DNA from 3 places in the Halopseudomonas maritima genome. Region 3 is predicted to be linked to each of the others. Evidence: predicted binding sites of a transcription regulator. Region 3 holds the regulator's gene; each other region holds the start of a gene.
The links. The regulator sigma-54, encoded in region 3, starts transcription at its own class of promoters, with help from an activator protein. The targets are predictions, from matches to a motif close to ANTGGCATNNANNTTGCTNT.
Positions count from the first base shown of each region.

Region 1: the regulator sigma-54 is predicted to act here: its motif matches at 1,019-1,038, upstream of nirB (nitrite reductase large subunit NirB).
Region 2: the regulator sigma-54 is predicted to act here: its motif matches at 1,056-1,075, upstream of glnA (glutamate--ammonia ligase).

Region 1 is NZ_CP079801.1:3,380,302-3,382,576, forward strand. Features, by position in the region: gene HV822_RS15675 (SGNH/GDSL hydrolase family protein) at 101-766, opposite strand; gene nirB (nitrite reductase large subunit NirB) at 1,269-2,275, shown strand, end outside.
Region 2 is NZ_CP079801.1:2,141,513-2,143,787, forward strand. Features, by position in the region: gene glnA (glutamate--ammonia ligase) at 1-962, opposite strand, end outside; gene thiI (tRNA uracil 4-sulfurtransferase ThiI) at 1,274-2,275, shown strand, end outside.
Region 3 is NZ_CP079801.1:2,767,919-2,770,193, reverse strand. Features, by position in the region: gene lptB (LPS export ABC transporter ATP-binding protein) at 1-340, shown strand, start outside; gene HV822_RS12765 (RNA polymerase factor sigma-54) at 434-1,933, shown strand; gene hpf (ribosome hibernation promoting factor) at 2,046-2,275, shown strand, end outside.

The DNA of each region.
Region 1 (2,275 bases), 610 kb from region 3:
CGATGGGCCTGCGAACGGACAACGAGGAAGGCCGTGCATTATGAGCCCCGTGGCGGCGCGGCTCAAGCGGACAGGACGTGCCTGTCCGCCTGGGTGGTTCTCAGTCCAGTACTTGCAGAATCTGGTCTGCCAGCACGCGAGAGCCAGCGGCGGTGGGGTGAATGCCGTCGCTGGTGATGTAGCGGCTTTCGTTGCCGGCGAAGGCGGCGCGCACGTCGACAAACTTGACGCCCATGCCCGGGTAAGCAGCCGCCTTGTAGTTCATGCTGTAATTGTTGATGTCACGCAGCTCCAGGGCGCCGCCTACGGCGTTGTAGTAGCCGAGAAAGACGATTTCCTCGATACCGTCGTTGCGCATTTGTTGCACCAGTGCAGAGATGCGGTCTTCCAGCTCGTTAAGTAGCGGCATGCAGGCGCTGAGAGACGGCCGGCAGCTATTGAGCTGAATGTCGTTGCCGCCGCCGTTGAAGATCACGGTGCGGATGCCACGTTTGCTGGCGCGCTGGTACTGACGTTCTACCGAGTAGCGGCTGGAGCACAGGATATTGCCCCCGGTCAGTTGGCAGCCGGAGCGGGCGGAGGTGTTGATGTTCTCGTCAAGGTCGGCTTCCAGGTATTCGTGGATATCACCGGACAGGGCAAAGATCGAGTCTCCCAGGATAAGAGTGTCGGGCGAGCTGCTGCCGGGGTTGGTGGCCAGCGCGGGTGTGCAGCACAGCGCGCTGAGGGCGAGTACGGCCAGGCCGCGGGTGAACAGGGTGGGCATGCGCAATTCCTCTTGTTGTTTGGGGTGGCCGCGCCAACGGCAAACTGGCGTGAGACATATGTGCGTTTTGCGTCATGCATGTTAGGGCCTTCAGCTTGGGCTACAAGCACCCAAACGGGCGAGCGTGGAACAGCCTCGTAGCGCACCAAAGCGGGGTGATATTGCGCGCCATGCACCCCGATGGGTCGCGACTCAATGCCGAGTAGGGCAGGGTTTTTAGTTTTTTTGGTTTTTTTAAAATCAAATAAAAACAATGGCTTGATGTTTGTTTTGTGGGGTTTGTGGTCGTCTTTTACAGGTTGGCATGGCAGTTGCTGAAGCCTGTTAGAGGCCGGTGCCGAGACCACCGGCTGGAAGTGAGTCGCCGGTGTTGGCGTGGGCTTGCCCTTTATTCGCTTCCCCACAATCTGTGAATCCAAGGCAAAGGCGCCTGCAACTGGAGACAGTTGCAGGCGCCTTTTTTGTTTTCTGCCCCACAGCAGAATCTGAGTGAGGACTGGCCATGAACGCGTTCGTCGCCCCGATCAAGAAAGAAACGCTGATCATCATCGGCAATGGCATGGTGGGTCACCACTGTGTCGAGCAGCTCGTCGAACAGGGGGCGTTGGCCCATTTTGATGTCCACGTGTTTGGTGAGGAGCGCGAGCGCGCTTACGACCGTGTGCATCTATCCGAGTATTTTGGCGGTCGTGATGCTGAGTCGCTGGCGTTGTGTACGCCGGATTATTACAGCGAGCACGGCGTGCAGTTGCACCTGAGCGAGGCGGTGCTGGAGATTGATCGCGAGCAGCGCCAAGTGGTGACACCTACCGGTCGTCTGGCGTACGACAAGCTGATTCTGGCAACCGGCTCCTATCCCTTTGTACCGCCGATTCCGGGCGCTGAAGGCAACTCCCGTCTGGTCTATCGCACTCTGGAAGATTTGGACGGCATTCGTGCAGCGGCCACCAATGCCCGTCGCGGCGTGGTCGTCGGTGGCGGCCTGCTGGGCCTGGAAGCGGCCAACGCGCTCAAGTCATTGGGCCTTGAGGCGCACGTTGTCGAGTTTGCTCCGCGCTTGATGCCGGTGCAGCTGGACGTGGACGGTGGTGCAGCGCTCAAGGCGCGTATCGAGGAGCTGGGTGTGGGTGTGCATCTGTCGCGGGCGACCAGCGAGATCGTCGCCGGTGAAGACTATGCCTACCGCATGAACTTTGCCGATGGCGAGTTTCTGGAAACCGATCTGGTGCTGTTCTCCGCCGGTATTCGCCCGCAGGATGCGCTGGCCCGGGCCTGCGGCCTGGACGTGGCCGAGCGCGGCGGGGTGGTGATCGACGACCGCTTCCGCACCAGCGATGCGTCTATCTTCGCCATCGGCGAATGCGCCTCCTGGAAGGGCAGCATCTTTGGTCTGGTGGCGCCGGGTTACACCATGGCGCGCAACCTGGCCGCGCAACTGGTCGGCCAACCGCATGAACCCTTTGCTGGCGCCGACATGTCTACCAAGCTGAAACTGCTGGGCGTGGATGT
Region 2 (2,275 bases), 630 kb from region 3:
AGACGCTTGTAGGAGTTGGTGGACGGGTTGGTGAACGCGTTCAGTGCCTTACCGTGCTTGATGATACCGCCGATGAAGTACAGAGCGGTGTCAGACAGGCCGGAGTAGCCTTCGCCAGCGAAGGTGTTGTTGCCGTCTTTGGCGATGGACATGTGAACGTGCATACCGGAACCGTTGTCGCCGTACAGCGGCTTCGGCATAAAGGTAGCGGTCTTGCCGAACGCGTCAGCTACGTTGTGTACGCAGTACTTCAGGGTTTGTACTTCGTCGGCCTTCTTCACCAGGGTGTTGAACAGCACGCCGATTTCGTTCTGGCCAGCAGTCGCCACTTCGTGGTGGTGAACTTCGATGGTCAGGCCCATTTCTTCCATGGCGTTACACATGGCAGTACGGATTTCGTGGTCGTGGTCGACCGGCGGAACCGGGAAGTAGCCGCCCTTGACGCCCGGACGGTGGCCTTTGTTGCCAGTCTCGAAGTCGCCGTCAGTGTTCCAGGAGGCCTGCTCGGAGAAGATCTTGAACATGGAGCCGGAGATGTCGGACTTGAACTTCACTTCGTCGAAGATGAAGAATTCCGGCTCCGGACCAACGAATACGGTGTCACCGATACCGGTGGACTTCATATACTCTTCTGCGCGCTTGGCGATACCGCGCGGGTCGCGCTCGTAGCCTTGCATGGTGGAAGGCTCGATGATGTCGCACACCAGGATCAGCGTCGGCTCTTCGGTGAAGGGGTCCAGAAGGGCAGTGCTGTCATCGGGCATGAGGATCATGTCGGATGCTTCGATGCCTTTCCAGCCGGCAATGGAGGAGCCGTCGAACATCTTGCCGTCTTCGAAGAAGTCCTCGTTGACGTCACGGGCGGGCATGGTGACGTGCTGCTGCTTGCCCTTGGTGTCGGTGAAGCGCAGGTCTACCCACTTCACGTCATGCTCGTTGATCAGTTGCATCGCTTTCGACATGGTTTCCTCCAAAAGGAATCGTTTGCCAGACAGCAGGTCTGGCGCCTTTATATTACGTCCAGCGGCGGGGCCGCTGCTCGGTTGCATTACAAGTGAGCAAAAGGTGTGCCATTTCGGAGCATGGCCTGTGAACCCCTGTCTCAGGGGCCTTTTGCGGTAAAAGCCGGGGTCGCGCACCAATATCGAGCACCTTGTTGGTGCAGCCTGGTCTGGCTTTGCACTGTTTTGGTGCCTTTGCGTTCGACAGTTACCCAAGCGCGGTGCGCTGGCTGCGGGTATAATGCAGCGCTTTGCGCACCATATACCAGCCCATGAAACTGATCATCAAGTTCTTCCCCGAAATTACCATCAAGAGCCGCCAGGTCCGCAAGCGCTTTATCGCCCAGCTCAAAAGCAACCTGAAGAAGGTGCTGTCGGCGGTTGACCCCCAGGCGCGGGTCAACGGTAACTGGGACAGTCTGGAGGTCAATCTTGGCCCCGATCCGGCGCTGCAGCAGCGGTGTATCGAGCGGCTGCGCAATACACCCGGTATCTCCCACTGTTTTGAGGTGCATGAGTACCCGCTGGGCAGTATCGATGAGCTGATCGAGTTGTGCGTGGCCAACGTGGGCGAGCAACTGCAGGGCAAGACCTTCGCCGTGCGCTGCAAGCGCGTGGGTTCGCATCCGTTCTCTTCGCAGGATGTCGCAATCAAGGTGGGCAGCGCGCTCAATCGCCGCTGCGGGGCGGCCGGGGTGTCGCTGAAGGCGCCGGAGGTTGAGGTGCATGTCGAGATTCGCGATCAGAAGATATATCTGATTCAGGCGCGTCATGAGGGCATGGGTGGCTTCCCCTTGGGCACCATGGAGCCGGTACTGAGTCTGATGTCGGGTGGCTTTGACTCCACCGTCGCCAGCTACCAGATGCTGCAGCGTGGGCTGCTGCCGCACTTTGTATTCTTTAACCTCGGTGGTCGTGCCCATGAGCTGGGCGTGCGTCAGGTTGCGCACTATCTGTGGGAGCGTTATGCCACCAGCCACCGTCTGCGTTTTGTCAGTGTGCCCTTTGAGGGCGTGGTGGCGGAGATTCTGCAGAACGTCGAGAACAGCCAGATGGGCGTGGTGCTCAAGCGCATGATGCTGCGCGCGGCGGACCGGGTGGCTTACCGTCTGGGCATCGACGCGCTGGTCACCGGTGAGGCGATTGCCCAGGTGGCCAGCCAGACCCTGCCCAATCTGAGTGTGATTGATCAGGTCGCCGAGCGCTTTGTGGTGCGTCCGCTGATTACCACCAGCAAACTCGACATCATCGATATCGCGCGCCGTATCGGTACG
Region 3 (2,275 bases):
CCTGAGCGACAGCCTCGGCATGAGCCTGTCCGGCGGTGAGCGTCGCCGCGCGGAGATCGCCCGTGCGCTGGCCACCGACCCCAGTTTTATCCTGCTGGATGAGCCCTTTGCCGGCGTAGACCCAATCTCCGTTGGCGACATCAAGCAGATCATCCAGCACCTCAAGAACAAAGGCATCGGCGTACTGATCACCGACCACAACGTACGCGAGACCCTGGATATTTGTGACAAGGCCTACATCGTCAACGATGGCCACATCATCGCCGAAGGTGATGCCGAGACAGTACTGGCAGACCAGACAGTGAAAGATGTATACCTGGGCCATGCCTTCCGGCTATAAAAGCCCCCGTATTTCAGGCATGCTACCGGCAAATAGACATCAGCATGTCTAAACCAACGGTTTGAACTAGCGCACAAGGTATTTCGCAACACAATGAAACCCTCGCTCGTCCTCAAGATGGGGCAGCAGCTGACCATGACACCTCAGCTGCAGCAGGCCATCAGACTGCTTCAGCTGTCCAGTCTCGACCTCCAGCAGGAGGTGCAGGAGGCGCTGGAAGCCAACCCCATGCTAGAGATGGCCGACGAGGGTGACGACGATTACAGCAGCAACGCCAGCCAGGAAGGTGGCGACGATGATGCGCCAGCGGTCACCCTGCCTGAACCGGTCTCCATGGACTCCATCGACCAGCACACCCAGGGCGACCAGGAAGGCAACTGGAACGAAGCCATCCCCAGTGAACTGCCGGTCGACACCCAATGGGAAGACGTTTACCAGACCTCCGCCAGCTCCCTGCCCAGCCAGGATGACGAAGACTGGGACTACACCTCGCGCACCGGTACCGGCGAAACCCTGCAAAGTCATCTCGAATGGCAGCTCAACCTGCTGCCAATGTCCGAGACGGACTACCAGATTGCCACCGCCCTGATCGACGGCATCAACGCCGACGGCTACCTCGAAGAATCGCTGGAAGACATCCTCGCCTCGCTACCCGCAGAGCTTGAAGCCGAGCTGGACGAAGTCGAGATGGTGCTGCACCGCATCCAGCAATTCGAACCGGTCGGCGTAGGCGCCCGTGACCTGCGCGAATGCCTGCTGCTGCAGATTCGCCAGTTGCCGGACGACACCCCCATGCTGGAACAGGCCACCCGCGTCGTCCGCGACCACCTGGAGCTGCTCGGCAACCGCGACTTCACACAGTTGATGCGCCGCAGCAAGCTGAAGGAAGACCAGTTGCGCGACGCCATCGGCCTGATCCAGACACTGAACCCGCGCCCCGGCTCGGAAATCGCCTCAGGCGAAGCCGAATACGTGATTCCCGACGTCATCGTGCGCCGCGATAGCCACCGCTGGGTGGTCGAGCTGAATCAGGACGCCGTACCCAAGGTACGGGTCAATGGGCACTACGCCTCCATGGTCCGCCGCGCCGACTCCAGCGAAGACAACACCTACCTGCGCAACAACCTGCAGGAGGCCCGCTGGTTCATCAAGAGCCTGCAAAGCCGCAACGAAACACTGATGAAGGTGGCCACCCAAATCGTCGAACATCAACGGGGCTTTCTTGAGCATGGCGAAGAAGCCATGAAGCCGCTGGTACTGCACGACATCGCCGAAGCGGTGGGCATGCACGAGTCGACCATCTCGCGGGTAACCACGCAAAAGTACATGCATACCCCGCGGGGTATTTTTGAGCTCAAGTACTTCTTTTCCAGTCACGTCGGGACCAGCGAAGGGGGTGAATTCTCATCCACCGCGATCCGCGCACTGATCAAGAAGCTGGTGGCAGCAGAAAACCCAAAGAAACCATTGAGCGATAGCAAGATCGCTGGTTTACTGGAGGAGCAGGGCATCGAAGTTGCCCGCCGGACCATCGCAAAGTATCGCGAGTCGCTCAATATCGCGCCATCGAGCGAACGCAAGAGACTGGTCTAGCGCCCACTGACCGTCATTGGTCAGGGCAAGGATCCAGTTCAGGGATCATGCAGTGGCACCACCGGGTGGCGGACGATCACCCTGCAACAACAAGCCAATCAGGAGACGCCGTATGCAACTGAACATTAGCGGTCACCAACTCGACATCACTGACGCACTGCGCGATTACGTCACTGAGAAAATGGCCCGTCTGGAGCGGCATTTCGACAAAATCACCAACGTACAAGTCACCCTTGAGGTCGAGAAGCTGCGGCAGAAGGCCGAAGCCACCCTGCACATCGCCGGTGGCGAGGTGGTTGCTCTGGCCGAGCACACCGATATGTATGCAGCCATCGACATGCT